Regions from separate parts of the Bradyrhizobium sp. AUGA SZCCT0169 genome, predicted to be linked through region 2. Evidence: predicted binding sites of a transcription regulator. Region 2 holds the regulator's gene; each other region holds the start of a gene.

Region 1 (4,273 bases), on a different contig from region 2:
GCTGGCTGCGGAGGTTCTTGCGCCGGTCGCGCAGATCCTCGGGCTCCGGGGTGCCGCTGTCGTCGACGCTTTCCTCGACGCCGCGTCGGATATGATGCCGATAGATCGCCAGCATCGCCTCGACATCGCCGTCGCGCGAGGGTCGGACCAGCACCGGCTGCTGGTCGGTCACGGCCGGGTCTGTTGTTTCGACGGGCCGGTTCATTCGCAGACCACATAAGTATGCAGCCGGATGCGGCCGGACGGATCGACTTCCTTGTAGACGCCCTGAATCTCGACGTCGAAGCCGGGGAAGGTGTTGAAGCAGGTTTCGAACATTGTGAGGTAGTCGATCATCGGCTGCGCCCGTTCGGTCAATCGTTCGCCCGGCACGATGGTGGCGATGCCGGGGGGATAGACCACGAACGGCGTCGTGGCAATGCGGCCGGCGATGGCGTCGATCGGCAGGTAGTCGACGTCGTTGCGCACCAGATAGCGCGCGGCGTCGCGCGGCGACATTGCGATGTCGGGCAGATGCTCTGCGAGGAATTGCTTCGCCTGCAGCGCGCTGACGCCGGCTTCGCGGAAGAAGCCGTGCATGCCGGCGCAGAGATCGCGCAGGCGGACGCCGGCATAGCGCTTCGGCCGGCGCTGATGGAATTCCGGAATCACCTCTTCCAGCAGCGCGTTGTCGTCGTGCAGTTTCTTGAAGGCGACGAGGCCCGAGATCAAGGTGCCGGCCTTGCTGGCCTCGACGCCGGGGGTAAGCAGGAACAGCAGCGAATTGAGGTCGTTCTTTTCCGGCACGATGCGGTTCTCGCGCAAATATTGCGCGACGACGGGAGCGGGAATGCCGTGCTCGGCATAGCGGCCGGTGGCGTGGTCGAAGCCGGGCGTCAGAACCGTCAGCTTGTTCGGGTCGGTCATGGCAAAGCCCGCGGTCAGATCGGGAAAACCGTGCCAGCGGGCGTCCGGCGAAAGCTGCCAATAAACGGGGTCGGTGACCAGCATGTCGGTGGAGATGGTCTCCCAGGCCACATTGTGCACGGCGCCCGCGCGGGAGACGTCCGGGATTGCGACGCGGTCGGGCACGAACGGCTCGAAGAACCAGCGGCGTTCGGGCCGCGCCTCCTTTTCCTCGAATTCGCGGCGGACCGCGCGCATCTTCTTGCGCAGTTCGATGCCGAGCCGGATCGTGTCGTCCCACAGCACCTCGCCGGAGCGGCCCTTCATCATCTGCGCGCCGACATCGAGCGAGGCGAAGATCGGATAGAACGGCGAGGTCGAGGCGTGCTGCATAAAACTTTCGTTGAAGCGGCGGTGTTCGATGCGGCGCTTCTGGCCGGTGATGTGGCGGTCCTTGATGTGGATCTGCGAGGCCTGCGAGAAGCTCGCCAGCTGCTTGTGGGTCGACTGGGTCGCGATAATGCCCGGCGCGTCGGGACCGAGACCGGACAGCCCCATTGCGAAACGGCCGGCATAGAGCGGATGAAATTTCATGAAGCCGGCCCAGGCCTCGTCGAACAGGATGTAGTCGCAGAGGTGGCCGATGGCTTTGAGGATCATCTCGGCGCTGTGGATGGTGCCGTCATAGGTGCACTGCTCGACGACGGCGACGCGGAACGGGCGCGGCTTGCGCCAGGCTTCCGGATCCTTGACCAGCGGATGGCTGCGGATGCGTTCGCGTAAGCTCGTCTCGTCGATGGCGTCCCAGCGCATCGGGCCGATCAGGCCCCAGGCATTGCGGACGGTGGGGATATAAACCGGAATGCCGCCGGCCATCATCAGCGCGCCATGATGCGCCGCCTTGTGGTTGTTGCGGTCGAACAGCACGAGATCGCCGTCGGTGACGAGCGCGCCCAGCACCACCTTGTTGGAGGTCGAGGTGCCGTTGAGCACGAAATAGGTCTTTTCGGCGCCGAAGATTTGCGCCGCTTCCTTTTGCGCCTTCAGCGCCGGGCCCTCATGAGTGAGGAGATCGCCGAGGTCGAGCACGGAATTGTCGAGGTCGTCACGAAAGACAGCTTCGCCGAGATGTTCGACGAACACCCGGCCGATCGGGCTGCGGCTGTAAAACACGCCGCCATTGTGGCCCGGGCAGGTCCATAGCTGGTTGCCCTCTTCGGCATAGTCGACCAGCGCGCCGAAGAACGGCGTCTTCAGGGTTTCGGCATATTGCTTCAGCCGGCTGATCAGGTTCTTGGCGATGAAGGGCGGCGTTTCCTCGGACAGGAAAACATAGCCGTCGATGAAATCCAGCACCTCGACCGGCAGGTCCTCGAACCGCTTGCGGCGGATCAGGAGGATGATCGGAAAATCGAGGCCGCGCCGGCGCATCAGATTGATCAGGGCCATGGTCTTGCCCTCGAGGCCCTTTTTACCCCAGTCGACCACCATGCAGCCGATCGCGGCATCGGTCTGAACCGCGATTTCCGCATCCTCCAGCCTGCGCGCCCGGACCACTTCGAAGCCGGAGCGCTCGATCTCGGTGATGATCTGATTGAAACGGAGGCCTTCGAGATCGTCGGTATCAAAGACCGGCGCGGCGAACAGAAAGGTGAAGCGTCGGAAATAGTCCATCGGGGTCCTCGAGTGTGTGTCCAGCAAGCTGTTGGCGCATTCGATGACATCTGGATGACGGATGGGTTCCGGCCCGGCCCCAAGACTCTGCCGCTCGATCGAGGGGCTGCCCTTCAGCCCCGGTACCGCAGCGCTTCCACCAGCACCGTAAACGCCGGCGACTGCTGGCGGCGGCTCGGGTAATAGAGGTGATAGCCCGGAAACGGCGCGCACCAGTCGTCGAGCACGCGGACCAGCCGCCCGTCGGCAAGGTACGGCTGGACCTGGTCTTCCGGCAGATAGGCGAGACCGTGCCCTCCCAGCACCGCGTTCAATCGCAATGCGGTGTTGTTGAACACCAAGGGACCATCGACTCGCACCCTCAGTTCACGGCCGCGTTTCTCGAATTCCCAGGCGTAGATTCCGCCATAGGTCGGCAGGCGGATGTTGATGCAGTCGTGCGCGGTGAGATCCTGCGGTTTCTTCGGCACCGGCTTGCGTTCGAAATAGGCGGGTGCGCCGACCACCGCCATGCAGAAGTCCGGTCCGATCCGTACCGCGATCATGTCCTTGGCCACCTGCTCGCCGAGACGGACGCCGGCATCGTATCGCTCGGCGACGATATCGGTGAGGCCGTAGTCGATGATCAGTTCGACCTTGATGTCGGGATAATTCGGCAGCAGCGTCGTGAGCGCCGGCCAAAGAATGGCCTGCGCGGCATGTTCGCCGGCCGTGATCCGGATGGTGCCGGCGGGTTTTTCCCGCAATTCGGTCAACGCCGATAGTTCCGAGTCGATCTGCTCAAATTTTGGTCCGACGGTTCGGATCAGCCGCTCGCCGGCTTCGGTCGGCGCCACGCTGCGCGTGGTGCGGGTGAGCAAGCGCAAGCCGAGCCGTTCCTCCAGGCCACGAATGGTGTGACTGAGCGCCGATTGCGAAACCCCGAGCTGTGCTGCCGCCCGCGTAAAACTGCGTTCTCGCGCAACCGCGAGGAACGCCATGAGATCGTGCGTGTTTTTCCCGAGCATTATTGAGCCAGCCTCATAAGTGTATGCGGATTAATAGGCCTAATCGAAACTCGCCGCACTCCCTAAATGCCCGAAGGCACGAGCTCGTTACCTGCCCGGGCGGGCGGCGCGCAACCCACGATCATGATCGGCGTTAGCAACCATGGATCATGGTCGGCGTTGGTGGGCGGGACGCAATCGAACGAAGCGGCAAAAGGATTGATGGCATGCGAAGCCCCGGTGATTTCAGATTCTCTCGGCGCGACCTGTTGATCGTCGGCGCAGCGTCTCTCACGGCGCCGGCCCTCGGGGTCACGACGTCGACCTTTGTGGCCAAGGCCGATGTCGCCCTGAAGCCCGCGGTTCCCGCAGCGCCCGTGATGTCCAAAGTTTCCTTCAATGTGAACGGCCAGGTGCGCGAGCTCGAGGTCGACACGCGGACCACGCTGCTCGATGCGTTGCGCGAGAATCTGCATTTCACCGGCACCAAGAAGGGCTGCGATCACGGCCAGTGCGGCGCGTGCACGGTGATCGTCGGCGGGCGCAGGATCAATTCATGCCTGACGCTGGCTGTGATGCACGAGGGCGAGAGCGTCACCACCATCGAGGGATTGGGTACGCCTGACAACATGCATCCGATGCAGGCGGCGTTCGTCAAGCATGACGGCTATCAATGCGGCTATTGCACGCCCGGGCAGATCTGCTCGGCGGTCGCGGTGCTCGACGAG
Region 2 (4,273 bases):
AATTGATGCTCGACCAGACCAACATCCTCGACCCCAAGCTCGATCTCAATCTGCTGCGCGCCCGGGTCGGCATGGTGTTCCAGAAGCCGACGCCGTTTCCGATGACGATCTACGAAAACATCGCCTTCGGCATCCGCCTTTATGAGAAGATCTCGAAATCCGAGATGGACGGCCGCGTCGAAAAGGCGTTGCGTGGCGGCGCGCTGTGGAACGAGGTCAAGGACAAGCTGAATGCATCGGGCCTCAGCCTCTCCGGCGGCCAGCAACAGCGGCTCTGCATCGCACGCACCGTCGCGGTGCGCCCGGAAGTGATCCTGTTCGACGAGCCCTGCTCGGCGCTGGACCCGATTTCGACCGCCAAGATCGAAGAACTGATTACGGAGTTGGCGGAGGATTACACCATCGCCATCGTGACCCATAACATGCAGCAGGCGGCGCGCGTCTCGGACAAGACCGCCTTCATGTATCTCGGCGATCTGGTCGAATTCGACGACACCAACAAGATTTTCACCTCGCCGAGCGATCGACGCACCCAGGATTACATTACCGGCCGGTTCGGCTAAGCGCACATCGCGAGGAGAAGACAATGGCTTCAGAACATACCGCGAAGGCGTTCGACAGCGATCTTCAGGAACTGACCCGCCTGGTCGCCGAAATGGGCGGCCTTGCCGAACGCATGATCACCGAATCCGTCGATGCCCTGATCCGCCGTGACGTCGCGCTTGGCAAGCGCGTGGTCGCGTCCGACGTCGAGATCGACCGCCTGCAGCACCTGATCGAGGAACGTGCGGTGCTGACGATTGCCCGCCGCCAGCCGATGGCCATCGACCTGCGCGAGATCGTCGGCGCCATGCGGGTGGCCACCGATCTGGAACGGATCGGCGACCTCGCCAAGAACATGGGCAAGCGCGTCGCCGCGCTGGAGAACGATTTCCAGCCGCTGAAGCTGATCCGCGGTCTCGAACACATGACCGATCTGGTGCAGTCGCAGGTCAAGTCCGTGCTCGACGCCTACGCGTCGCACGACCTGCCGGCGGCGATGGCGGTCTGGAAGGGCGACGAGGAAGTCGACGCCATCTGTACCTCGCTGTTCCGCGAACTCCTGACCTACATGATGGAAGATCCGCGTAACATCTCGTTCTGCATCCATCTGATGTTCTGCGCCAAGAACATCGAACGGATCGGCGACCACGCCACCAACATCGCCGAGACCGTGTTCTACATGATCGAAGGCCAGCAGATGCTCGACAAGCGCCCGAAGGGCGACATGACCAATTTCGCCACGACGGTGCCAGGAAACTAGAATCGAAACTAGATGCGAAACTGGAAGCGGAAGACGTTCGCGTAACAAACCGCGTCAAAATACTGGATATCAAGAGGCTGACATAGATGAACGCACGCATTCTGGTGGTTGAAGACGAGGAAGCGCTCACCACGCTTCTGCGCTACAACCTCGATGCCGAAGGCTATGAGGTCGAAACCGTCGCCCGCGGTGACGACGCCGATACAAGGCTGAAGGAGCGGGTGCCCGACCTGATCGTGCTGGACTGGATGCTGCCGGGCCTGTCCGGCATCGAACTGTGCCGGCGCTTGCGGGCGCGGCCGGAGACCAAGGCGCTGCCGATCATCATGCTGACCGCGCGCGGCGAGGAAAGCGAACGGGTGCGGGGGCTGGCGACCGGCGCCGACGACTACATCGTAAAACCCTTTTCGGTGCCGGAGCTGCTGGCGCGGGTGAAGGGCCTGCTCAGGCGGGCGAGCCCGGAGCGGCTGGCCACCGTGCTGACCTATGGCGATATCGAACTCGATCGCGAGAAGCGCCGCGTCGCGCGCTCGGGCCGTCCGATCGATCTCGGCCCGACCGAATATCGCCTGCTCGAATTTTTCCTGGAACATCCCGGCCGCGTGTTCAGCCGCGAGCAACTGCTCGATAGCGTCTGGGGCCGCGACATCTATATCGACGAGCGTACCGTCGACGTCCATATCGGCCGCCTGCGCAAACTGCTCAATCCCGGCCGCGAACAGGACCCGATCCGCACCGTGCGCGGCGCCGGCTACGCGCTGGATGACCGCTTCGCGAAGGTCGAGTAGGGCGGGTAAGGCGCAGCAATATCCGCTGTCGTCCCGGCCTTGAGCCGGGACCCATAACCACAAATATTGATTGCTCTAAAAAGGCTGGAGCTCCAGCCAAGCATAACCACGGCCATCGGTGGTTATGGGTCCCGGCTCAAGGCCGGGACGACGGCAAATATTCGTCGTAACGCCGCGCGCTCTTAGCGCGTCGGCTTCGGCGCCGGGCGGCGGCGATCGGAGGCCGGCTGATAGGCGATGCGCGAGTGATGTGCGCAATAGGGCAGGCTGGTGAGCGCCTTGCCGCCGCAGAAAAAGAATTCCGAGCTGGACGGATCGCCGATCGGCCAGTGGCAGGTGGCCTCGTTCAATTCGAGCAGCGTCAGCCGCTGGCTCATCGGCACCACATTGTCGTAGGCGACCGGATCCGGCTCCATCTCCACCTCGAAGGCGTGGGCCAGCGCGGTGTTGCCGCGCGACACCGGGCGCGCCACCCGCATCATCTGCTGGGCGGGGCGCGCCTTGCGCTGACGCGGCGCGGCCGAGGACGGGCTCTTGGCACGGCCGGAAAGACCCAGCCGGTGCACTTTGCCGATCACTGCATTTCGCGTCACATTTCCAAGTTCCGCGGCGATCTGGCTGGCGGAAAGTCCGCCCTCCCAGAGCTTCTTAAGCTGCTCGACGCGCTCGTCGGACCAGGTCAATACCGTCATCGCATTCTTCCCTTCGCACAGAGCCGGCCAATTGGGGGGCAGCGCTGGCGATGCCAATTCTCAAAAATCCCAGCGGGCAGAATCCCTTAGCCCTCGCCGGGCGCATAAAAGCCGCCCGAACGTTTACGCCTTACAAAATGGACTCTAGGGGTCAGTACTTCCGCACGAGATGTCGTACCCGACAGCCCAGACGCTACAATATGGCGGGACTCTGGCGCAAGAGTCCGCGTCCGTGCGTCCACATGTTCCGGTATTTATGCATTGCAATTAGAGTTTTCCACGGCACCGGAATGCTACGGATTGCTTTATCCTGCACTGCAGGAAAGCCGTTTTTAGGCGTGTTGACACGGTCCAAAGCCAGCATAGAATGCCTGTCACGTGCCGCCCCGAAAAGGCGGCACGTTTTGTTTTCGCAAGACCGGCTGTGCCGCGTTCGCACCAATGCACGCTATGTGGCCGGTCTCTAACCGTCAGTGATGGCCATGACCAACAGCGCCCCGTCGCATCTGCTTCCCGTTTTCGCGAGAGTCGATCTCGGTTTCGAACGCGGCGAAGGCGCGTGGCTGATCTCGACGTCGGGCGAGCGCTATCTCGACTTCACCTCGGGTGTGGCGGTGAATGCGCTCGGCCATTGCCATCCGCATCTGGTCGCAGCCTTGCAGGAGCAGGCCACCAAGCTCTGGCACATGTCGAACCTGTTCCGGAGCCCGGACGGCGACAAGCTGGCAGCAAGGCTGTGCGAGCAGAGCTTTGCCGATCTGGTGTTCTTCTGTAATTCCGGCGCGGAAGCGATGGAATGCGCGATCAAGGTCGCGCGCCGCTATCACGCCGCCAAGGGACATCCCGAGCGCTATCGCATCGTCACCTTCGAGGGCGCGTTCCACGGCCGCACGCTGGGCACGCTGGCGGCGACCGGCTCGGCCAAATATCTGGAAGGCTTCGGTCCGCCGCTGGATGGCTTCGACCAGGTCGCGCATGGCGATCTCGAAGCGGTCAAGAAGGCGATCGGGCCAGAGACCGCCGCCATCCTGATCGAACCGGTGCAGGGCGAGGGCGGCGTCCGCAGCGCGCCGCATGCGTTCTACAAGGCGCTGCGCCAATTGTGCGACGACAAGGGCCTGCTGCTGATCTTCGACGAGGTGCAGACCGGCATGGGCCGCACCGGCGATCTGTTTGCCTATAAGCGCCTCGGCGTCACCCCCGACATCATGTCGCTGGCAAAAGCGCTCGGCGGCGGTTTTCCGATCGGCGCCTGCCTTGCCACGGCAGAGGCGGCGTCCGGTATGACGCCGGGCTCGCACGGCTCGACCTTCGGCGGCAACCCGCTGGCGATCGCCTCCGCCAACGCGGTGCTCGACGTGATGCTCAAGCCCGGCTTCTTCGACCACGTGCAGAAGGTGTCGCTGCTGCTGAAACAGAAGCTCGCTTCCGTGGTCGATCGCTATCCTTCCGTGCTCGCGGAAGTGCGCGGCGAAGGGCTGCTGATCGGC
Region 3 (4,273 bases), on a different contig from region 2:
AGGCGACCACGCCCTGGGCCAGCAGCTTGCTGTTGATCGAGAACGTCATCACGCCGGGGATCGCGGCCATCAGGGCGTCGCAGATGGTGCGATCGGCCGCATGATGGGCTTCGCGATGGCCGGCGCGCAACGAGAGACCGTGATCGTCATAGCCCTCGGGTTCGGCGACGATCAGCGTCGATTGCGGAAAGCGCGCCTTGATGGCCGTCGCAACGCCCGCGATCAGCCCGCCGCCGGAAGCCGGCGCCACCACGATGTCGGGCATCAGGCCAAGCGCAGTCATATCCTCCGCGATCTCGCGGCCCGCGGTGCCCTGCCCCGCGATCACGAAGGGATCGTCATAGGGACGCACCAGGGTTGCACCGCGCTTGCTCGCGATCTCCCTGGAGATCGCCTCGCGATCTTCCTTGTCGCGGTCATAGAGCACGACCTCGGCGCCATAGCCCTTGGTGCGCTCGCGCTTGGTCAGCGGCGAGTCCTTGGGCATCACGATGGTTGCCTGCATGTTGAGGATCTGCGCCGCCGCCGCCACGCCCTGGGCGTGGTTGCCGGACGAGAACGCGACCACACCGCCGCCGCGTTCGGCCTGCGGGATCGAGGCGAGCTTGTTGAAGGCGCCGCGGAACTTGAAAGAACCGGTCCGCTGCAGCATTTCCGGCTTGAGAAAGACCTTGGTTCCGACGCGTTCGTTGAGAACCGGGAACGACAGCAGCGGCGTTCGCACCGCAAAGGGCGCAACCACCCGCGCCGCCGCATCGATATCTGCGGCTCCAATCGGTGCCATCGAGGCCTGATCCGTCATGACCGCTTTGTATCGCGTCCGTGGACAGGCCGGCAAGACGCAATCCGGTGAAGTCAGGCGGCGAAATGCGGGTCTTCCACAAACTCGACCACCTCGCCTTCGGAGCCCGGGGCCCGGACATTGAGGGCGTGGTCGACAAAAACCCGCGCCGAGGCCTGCCAGGTGTGGGCGGCGGCAAACTCCACACAGGCCTGCGGCGATATCTGCAGCGCATCGAGGCAGGCGGCGCGCAAATCGTCGCTCAGCACGCCGACCGGCGCCGCACCGATCACATCGCGGGGACCGGTGACCGGAAAAGCGGCAACCGGCACGCCGCTGGCGAGCGCTTCCAGCAGCACCAGGCCAAAGGTGTCGGTCTTGCTGGGGAACACGAAGATGTCGGCGGCCGCGTAAATCTCCGCCAGTTCCTCGCCGTGCCGGGCGCCCAGGAACACCGCGTCCGGATATTTCCGCTCCAGCGCCACGCGGGCCGGCCCATCGCCGACAACAAGCTTGGTGCCGGGCAGATCGAGGTCGAGGAACGCCTCGAGATTCTTTTCGACCGCGACGCGGCCGACACTGAGGAACACCGGCTGCGGCAGACAGAGGTCTGCGGTGCGCGGATGAAACAGCGAGGTGTCGACGCCACGCGACCACAGCACCACATTGCGAAATCCGCGCTGGCGCATTTCAGCTGCAAGCGCCGGCGTTGCCGCCATCACCGCCTGGCTCGGCCAGTGAAACCAGCGCAGCGCGCGCCAGACCCAACTTTCCGGGATCGGCGAGCGCGCCGAGACGTATTCCGGAAAGCGCGTGTGGAAGCTCGTGGTGAACGGCAGCCCGTGCTTGCGGCAATAGCGTCGAACCAGAAGGCCGATCGGGCCTTCGGTCGCGATGTGAATGCTGTCGGGCTTGGCCGCTTCGATCAGCGCCGCGATCTTCGCCGGGTAAGGCAGCGCGAGCTGCAAATCCGGATAGCTCGGCATCGCAAAGGTGCGAAACGATTGCGGCGTCAGGAAGCTGACATCGACGCCGAAGCCCTTGGCGGCTTCCGCCATCATGGTCAGCGTCCGCACCACCCCGTTGACCTGGGGATGCCACGCATCGGTCGCGACCAGGATATGCGTCATGCCGCCCGCGCCGCAACGCGGGGAACCGGCGCCAGCCGGCGCTGCGGATCGGCCCAGGTGATGATTTCGAACCGGCCGTCCTCGTGCTCGACCAGCGCGGTGCAGCTTTCTACCCAGTCACCGCAGTTCATGTAGCGGATGCCGTGCTCGTCGCGGATCGTGGCGTAGTGGATATGGCCGCAGATCACGCCATCGGCGCCGTGACGCCGCGCTTCGCCGGCCAGGGTCTTTTCGAACGCGCCGATATAATTCACCGCGTTCTTGACCTTCAGCTTCGCCCATTGCGACAGCGACCAATAGGGAACGCCGAACATGCGCCGGAAGAAGTTGACCAGGCGATTCATCTGAATGGCGAAATCATAGGCCTTGTCGCCGAGATGAGCGAGCCAGCGCGCGTTCTGCACCACGAGATCGAAGATGTCGCCGTGGATGACGAGATAGCGCTTGCCGTCGGCGCCCTCATGAATGGTGTTTTCCACCACATCGATGCCGCCGAAATGGGTGCCGTAATAGTTGCGCAGGAACTCGTCGTGATTGCCCGGCACGTAAACGACCTTGGCGCCCTTGCGCGCCTTGCGCAGCATTTTCTGCACGAAGTCGTTATGCGATTGCGGCCAGTACCAGTTGGACTTCAGCGCCCAGCCGTCGACGATATCGCCGACGAGATAAATGGTGTCGGCGTCGTGGCTTTTGAGGAAGTCCAGCAACCGGTCGGCTTGCGAGCCGCGGGCTCCGAGATGGACGTCGGAGATAAACAAAGTGCGAAAGCGCCGCTCCGGGCTCTCTTCACTCGAGGAGTCACTACCCATGCCGTGCACCTAACAGGTTCCTGTGACGGAGCGATGACAACCGACGCGACTGATAGCCCCACGCGAATCGATGACGCGCCCCTGCAAAGCGGATAGCAGCGCGATGCGACAGGGAAACGACGTAGCGCCACGTGGATTTTACGGAGTTCACCCGCACTGCGGGTATCGCATCGTCGTCCCGGCCTTGAGCTCAGATGCGCAATTGCGCATCGGGGGACCCATACCGCGTGATCTCTCGATGAAGTCTCAGAAGCAGAGACCGTTCGCAAAACTTCTTCCTGTGGTTATGGGTCCCGGCTCAAGGCCGGGACGACGGCGGTGTTTGTTGTGCGACCATCATCCAAAACGCAGTTTCGCGTTCTCGCGGCGCATTACGCCCGAGCTCTGCCAAAACTCCTTGCCCTCCAAAGAGAGGGCGCAGGGAAGACCGGGTGCGCGCTGCACCCGCGGTCCCGTGTGCGGTTTGCACTAAGTAGGCTGCACACGAGCATACAGGGCAGCGGTGAACACCCGGCCTTCCCTGCGCAACGGCTTTACGGCTTATGCCGTGATCTCCCCGGAGACGAGTTCTTGGTTGACTCCGTCACCGCCGGTTCAGCTCACGCTTAGCCGACGGCTTGACGCCAGCAACGGGCGCCAGGACCACACGGTTTTGCCGTACGCTTATCCACGCCGTCGTCTCAGCGTAAACCAGCGTCCATCGCAACCCGCCCAACGTCCGTGACGACGGCCGACACCCTTCTGACCAGGACGGGATGGGCAAAGATATGCACCTGATTTTCGTTCTGGTAAACAGAAATATTTTTTATTTTGGGGCTTGACACAACTTCTGAAAACCGGAACTGATTTGCCCGTCGGGCTGCCTTATCGGCCCTCGCCGCTTCGCGTCAGGCGAATGCGCGCCCGATGACGGCCCCGCGAGGGAATCCATACCGCCGCCGGCGGAGAGATGGATTGCTTCGTCGCTTTGCTCCTCGCAATGACGGAGTTTCACAGCGTGCAGGATAATAGGAACGAAGCGACACGCGCCCTTCTTGTTTCGTGGACGAGTCTCGCTTCGCAACGCACAACGCCATGGTGCAAACTGGGCGCGATCGTGACGGACGGAAAACGCCTGCCAGAACCAGCCAAGCTTCTCCGTATGGGAAGCTATATCCTGTTCCTTCTGTCCTTGGTCTCGATCGCATTTGTCGCTCAATATGGCGGCCATGAAAAGCATACTTTCTTTGGCGGCGAAGTCCTTATAACTGGCCCGCTGGGACTAAAGCTGGACTTCCGCACCAATTGGCCCTGGCTGGGAAATTTGGCGTTGTTCTGCCCATGGCTGGCTCTGTACATGAGAGCGAACGTCGTAGCCGGAATATTTGCTGCAATGGCGTTAGTGACCGGCGTCTGGTTCTTCGCCGTCTCAATGGTGACGTCCGATGTTGGCGCAGTATGCCGGACAAGGTAGCCAGTTTCGGTCTTGGATTTTGGCTATGGATCGCAAGCATGTTTGGCGCTCTCGCCGCCGCAATCCAGCAGCAAAATGAGCGCGTAGAGCGATGCGATAC
Region 4 (4,273 bases), on a different contig from region 2:
ATTTGCCGTCGTCGCCACCGAGGTGAAGGCGCTGGCGGTGCAGACCCAGAACGCCACCGAGGAAATCACCAGGAAGATCGAGGCGCTGCAGCGCGACGCCGCCGGCTCGGTCGACGCCGTGCATCGGATTTCGCAGGCGATCGAATTGATCCGGCCGGTGTTCGACAACGTCAACGGCGCAGTTGCCGAGCAAAGCCAGACCACCGGCGAAATGTCCGAAAATGCCGCCTCCGCATCGCGCTTCATCGTCTCGGTCGGCGAAAGCGCCACCGAGATCGATGTCGCGACCAAGGAAGCCGAAGCGCATGGCGAAAGCGTCGCCGATGCCGGCCGCGCGGTCACGACCTTTGCGCAGAAGCTCAAATCGCGCTGCGCGGTGCTGCTGCGCCAAAGCGAGCGCCAGGGCCAGCGCAAACAGGAAAAGCTGCCTTGCAGCCTCAAGGTCGAAATCCAGACCCCGCGCGGCCTGATCACGGCGCCGGTCTACGAGATTTCGATCGACGGCATCCTGATCAGCGGCGCAGACGCCGAAAAGCTGCCGCCCAACCAAAGCCTCGACGCCACGCTGCCGGATATCGGCGCCTGCAAAATTCGCGTCAGTGAGCGTTCCAAAGCCGGCGCGCAGGCGCAGTTCGAGCGGCCGGATGCCGCGTTGCGCGAGGCGATCGAAGACAAATTGTGGGCGATCCACGACGAGAACACCGAGTTCGTCACCCGCGCCATGGAAGCCGGCGCCGCGTTGACCAGGATTTTCGAGCAGGGCGTCGCCAGCGGCGCGATCTCGATCGAGGACATGTTCGACACCAACTATCTCGAAATCCAAGGCAGCAACCCGGTGCAGTACCGCACCAAAATTCTGGACTGGGCGGACCGCGCGCTGCCACCGTTCCAGGAAGCTTTCCTCGCCAAAGACAAGCGCATGGCGTTCTGCGCTGTCATCGACCAGAACGGCTATCTGCCGGTTCACAACAAGATCTATTCACACCCGCAGCGGCCCGGCGACGTCACCTGGAACACCGCCAACAGCCGCAACCGCCGCATCTTCAACGATCCCGCGGGCCTCGCCGCCGGCCGCAACCAGCGCGCCTATTTGGTGCAGAGCTACGCCCGCGACATGGGCAACGGCAACACCGTGATGATGCGCGAGATCGACGTGCCGATCCGCGTCAAGGGCCGCCACTGGGGCGGCTTCCGCACGGCCTACAGGCTGTAGATTCTCGATTGACGCGTTTTCTTGACGCGAACCGGTATCCACCTCGGATCAAGTCGGAGGACACGCTTCGCTCGAAAACGCTCCAGCAGTTCGCTCTCAGGCAAGACGCAAGGCGCGAATCGCATTCTAGACTTGAAACTGGAATGCGCTCGCCGCGGTGAGCCGATCGTCGGCTCTGACTGGAGAAAGCTCGAGCATGTCCTTTGTGCAGCGTGCAGTCCTGGACACTCAATCCAACCAGTCACTTGCCGAACGACTGATTGACCAGCTTGCCGACCGCATCGGCGGGCTCGGCGTGGAGCTTGCCGACATCGCCGGCAACGTCCAGGAGGTCGCAAGCCGCGTCGCGAACCAGTCGGACCGGTTCCACCACTTGCAGAAGACGGCCCAGACGATGGTCTCGGCCAACCGCGACATCGCCAATGCATCGCAGGCGGTGCAATCGACCACGTCGGCTGCCGTCGGAGAGATCGTTCAGTCGCGCAGCGCGGTGGATACGGCCGTCCAGCACATCGCCGAACTCGTCGAAGCGGTCGGCCGCATCGAGGCCCGGCTCAGCGCCGTCGGCTCGGCCCTGTCGCAGGTCGCAAAAGTTTCCGGCTCGATCGAGGCGATTGCGAAGCAGACCAACCTTCTGGCGCTCAATGCCACGATCGAGGCGGCGCGCGCCGGAACTGCCGGCCGCGGCTTTGCCGTCGTCGCGAACGAAGTGAAGAGCCTGGCGGAAGGAACTCGCCAGGCCACGCAGCAGATTTCCGATACCATGCGCGATCTCGACGGCCAGATCGGCAGCCTGATCGGCGAGAGCAGCGACGCCTCGCTCCGCGCCAAGAGCGCTAGTGAAGGCGCACAGCAGATCAGCGGCATCATCGCGCGCGTGCATCAGGGCATCGCGTCCGTAGGCTATGAGATCGACGGCGTCGCCAGGGCCGCGACGTCCAATCTCGGCCATTGCGACCGCGTGATCGAGGAACTCGGCCAGCTTGCCCAGGGCGTCGGTTTGTCTTCCAGCGAGCTGAAGCAGGCCGACGGACGGGTAGCGAAGCTGCTCGAACTGTCGGAAGGCCTGATCGTACTGATCGCCGACAGCGGCGTCGAGACGGCGGATGCGCCGTTGATCCGCGTGGTGATGGATACCGCAAAGCAGATTTCCGACGCGTTCGAGGCCGCCGTCGCGCGCGGCGAGATCACGGTCGAGCAGTTGATGGACGAGAAATACCGCGAAATATCAGGTACCGATCCGAAGCAATATCTGACCGACTATGTCGCCTTCACCGACCGCGTCCTGCCCTCCATCCAGGATCCGATCCAGAAGAGCGATCCGCGCATCGTGTTCTGCGTCGCCTGGGCCAAAGGCGGCTATCTGCCGACCCACAATCCGAACTACCGCCTGCCACAGGGGCCCGACCCTGTCTGGAACAACGCCAATTGCCGCAACCGCCGCCTGTTCAGCGACCGCGCGGTGAAGAAGGTCGCTGATAACACAAAGCCGTTCCTGCTGCAGACCTACCGCCGCGACATGGGCGGCGGCAATTTCGTGCTGATGAAAGACCTCTCCTCCCCGATCCACGTGCGCGGCCGCCATTGGGGCGCCTTCCGCATGGGATTTCGGCAGAGCTGAACGACAGACGTCCAAGACGCCTTGCCCGGCGTGCGCTGTCACACCACTGACATGCCCATTTGAAACTAACGGTGACGCTGTGCATTTCCTTTAGGCTTTCCTGGGCGGAGTACCTCGATGACCGATAAGCCACTCAATGGCTCGATCCATGATCGCATCCACGCGGAAATGATGGACAGTTTCGATGAGGAACTGGAACTCGAGATCGACGACGACCTCCTCGACGCGCTGACCACCGAATTCGAGGGCGATACATCAGAGAAAACCGTCGACCGTCACCTTTATTTCAAGGAACTGTTCCGTCTGCAGGGTGAACTCGTCAAACTGCAGAGCTGGGTGCAGCACCAGAAGCTGAAAGTGGTTGTCATCTTCGAGGGACGCGATTCAGCCGGCAAGGGCGGCGTCATCAAGCGCATCACGCAGCGGCTGAATCCGCGGGTCTGCCGGGTCGCCGCGCTGCCGGCGCCGAACGAGCGCGAACGCACCCAATGGTATTTCCAGCGCTACGTCTCGCATCTGCCGGCCGGCGGCGAGATCGTGCTGTTCGACCGCAGCTGGTACAACCGCGCCGGCGTCGAGCGGGTGATGGGATTTTGCAGCGAAGCCGACGTCGAGGAGTTCTTCCGTTCGGTGCCGGAATTCGAACGCATGCTGGTGCGTTCCGGCATCATCCTGATCAAATACTGGTTCTCGATCACCGACGAGGTGCAGCATCTGCGTTTCACGATGCGGATCCGCGACCCCTTGAAGCAGTGGAAGCTGAGCCCGATGGACGTGGAGGCGCGCAGCCGCTGGGAGCAATACACCAAGGCCAAGGAGGCGATGCTGGAGCGCACCCATATTCCGGAAGCGCCGTGGCACCTGGTCGAGGCCGTCGACAAGAAGAGGGCGCGGCTGAACTGCATCGCCCATCTGCTTGAACAGATTCCCTACAGCGAGGTCCCGCAGGATCCCGTCATCCTGCCGCCGCGCGTGCGCCATCCGGACTACCAGCGCGGGCCGGTCCCGCCGGAGATGTACGTGCCGGCGCGCTACTAAACGAGCTAGTCCGGCAAACCCGCGTCGCGCAGTGCTGCTGATATCTCGTCCTGCCGCTTGGCGCGGCGGACGGGATAGGCCTCCGCCACGTGAGACGTCCGAAAACCGGGTTGAATCTTCAAAAGCCGGCTGACCGCTTTTTGCGCTTCCTCGGTCCGGCCGGCGCGCACCGCGTTGATGATCAACGCCCCCAGCGTATGGGCATTGACGTTGAACTGCATCGCCTTCATCGCCGCGACACAGCCTTCCTCATAGCGTTCGAGCGAGAACAGGGCGTGTGCGGCGCCGTCCCAGGCGCTGATCCGCAAGGGATCCAGCGGGCTCAACCTGATCATGCGGTCAAAGCTCTCGATCGCGCGCTCGGTCTCGTCGCACATCAGCGAGACCCATCCGCGCGAATA

The links. The regulator PhoB, encoded in region 2, activates phosphate uptake and scavenging genes when phosphate is short. The targets are predictions, from matches to a motif close to TGTCATNNANCTGTCAT.
Region 1: the regulator PhoB is predicted to act here: its motif matches at 2,603-2,619, upstream of JQ609_RS32410 (Orn/Lys/Arg decarboxylase N-terminal domain-containing protein).
Region 3: the regulator PhoB is predicted to act here: its motif matches at 2,743-2,759, upstream of JQ609_RS20715 (UDP-2,3-diacylglucosamine diphosphatase).
Region 4: the regulator PhoB is predicted to act here: its motif matches at 2,871-2,887, upstream of ppk2 (polyphosphate kinase 2).

What each region holds. Positions count from the first base shown of each region.
Region 1 is NZ_JAFCMC010000050.1:3,764-8,036, forward strand. Features, by position in the region: gene JQ609_RS32405 (GNAT family N-acetyltransferase) at 1-205, opposite strand, end outside; gene JQ609_RS32410 (Orn/Lys/Arg decarboxylase N-terminal domain-containing protein) at 202-2,559, opposite strand; gene JQ609_RS32415 (LysR family transcriptional regulator) at 2,673-3,566, opposite strand; gene paoA (aldehyde dehydrogenase iron-sulfur subunit PaoA) at 3,773-4,273, shown strand, end outside.
Region 2 is NZ_JAFCMC010000012.1:185,096-189,368, forward strand. Features, by position in the region: gene pstB (phosphate ABC transporter ATP-binding protein PstB) at 1-563, shown strand, start outside; gene phoU (phosphate signaling complex protein PhoU) at 587-1,303, shown strand; gene phoB (phosphate regulon transcriptional regulator PhoB) at 1,390-2,091, shown strand; gene JQ609_RS16680 (GcrA family cell cycle regulator) at 2,274-2,783, opposite strand; gene JQ609_RS16685 (aspartate aminotransferase family protein) at 3,266-4,273, shown strand, end outside.
Region 3 is NZ_JAFCMC010000018.1:78,063-82,335, reverse strand. Features, by position in the region: gene JQ609_RS20725 (threonine/serine dehydratase) at 1-784, opposite strand, end outside; gene JQ609_RS20720 (glycosyltransferase family 1 protein) at 856-1,911, opposite strand; gene JQ609_RS20715 (UDP-2,3-diacylglucosamine diphosphatase) at 1,908-2,720, opposite strand; gene JQ609_RS20710 (hypothetical protein) at 3,670-4,173, shown strand.
Region 4 is NZ_JAFCMC010000041.1:29,639-33,911, forward strand. Features, by position in the region: gene JQ609_RS30135 (methyl-accepting chemotaxis protein) at 1-1,213, shown strand, start outside; gene JQ609_RS30140 (methyl-accepting chemotaxis protein) at 1,410-2,834, shown strand; gene ppk2 (polyphosphate kinase 2) at 2,952-3,872, shown strand; gene JQ609_RS30150 (adenylate/guanylate cyclase domain-containing protein) at 3,878-4,273, opposite strand, start outside.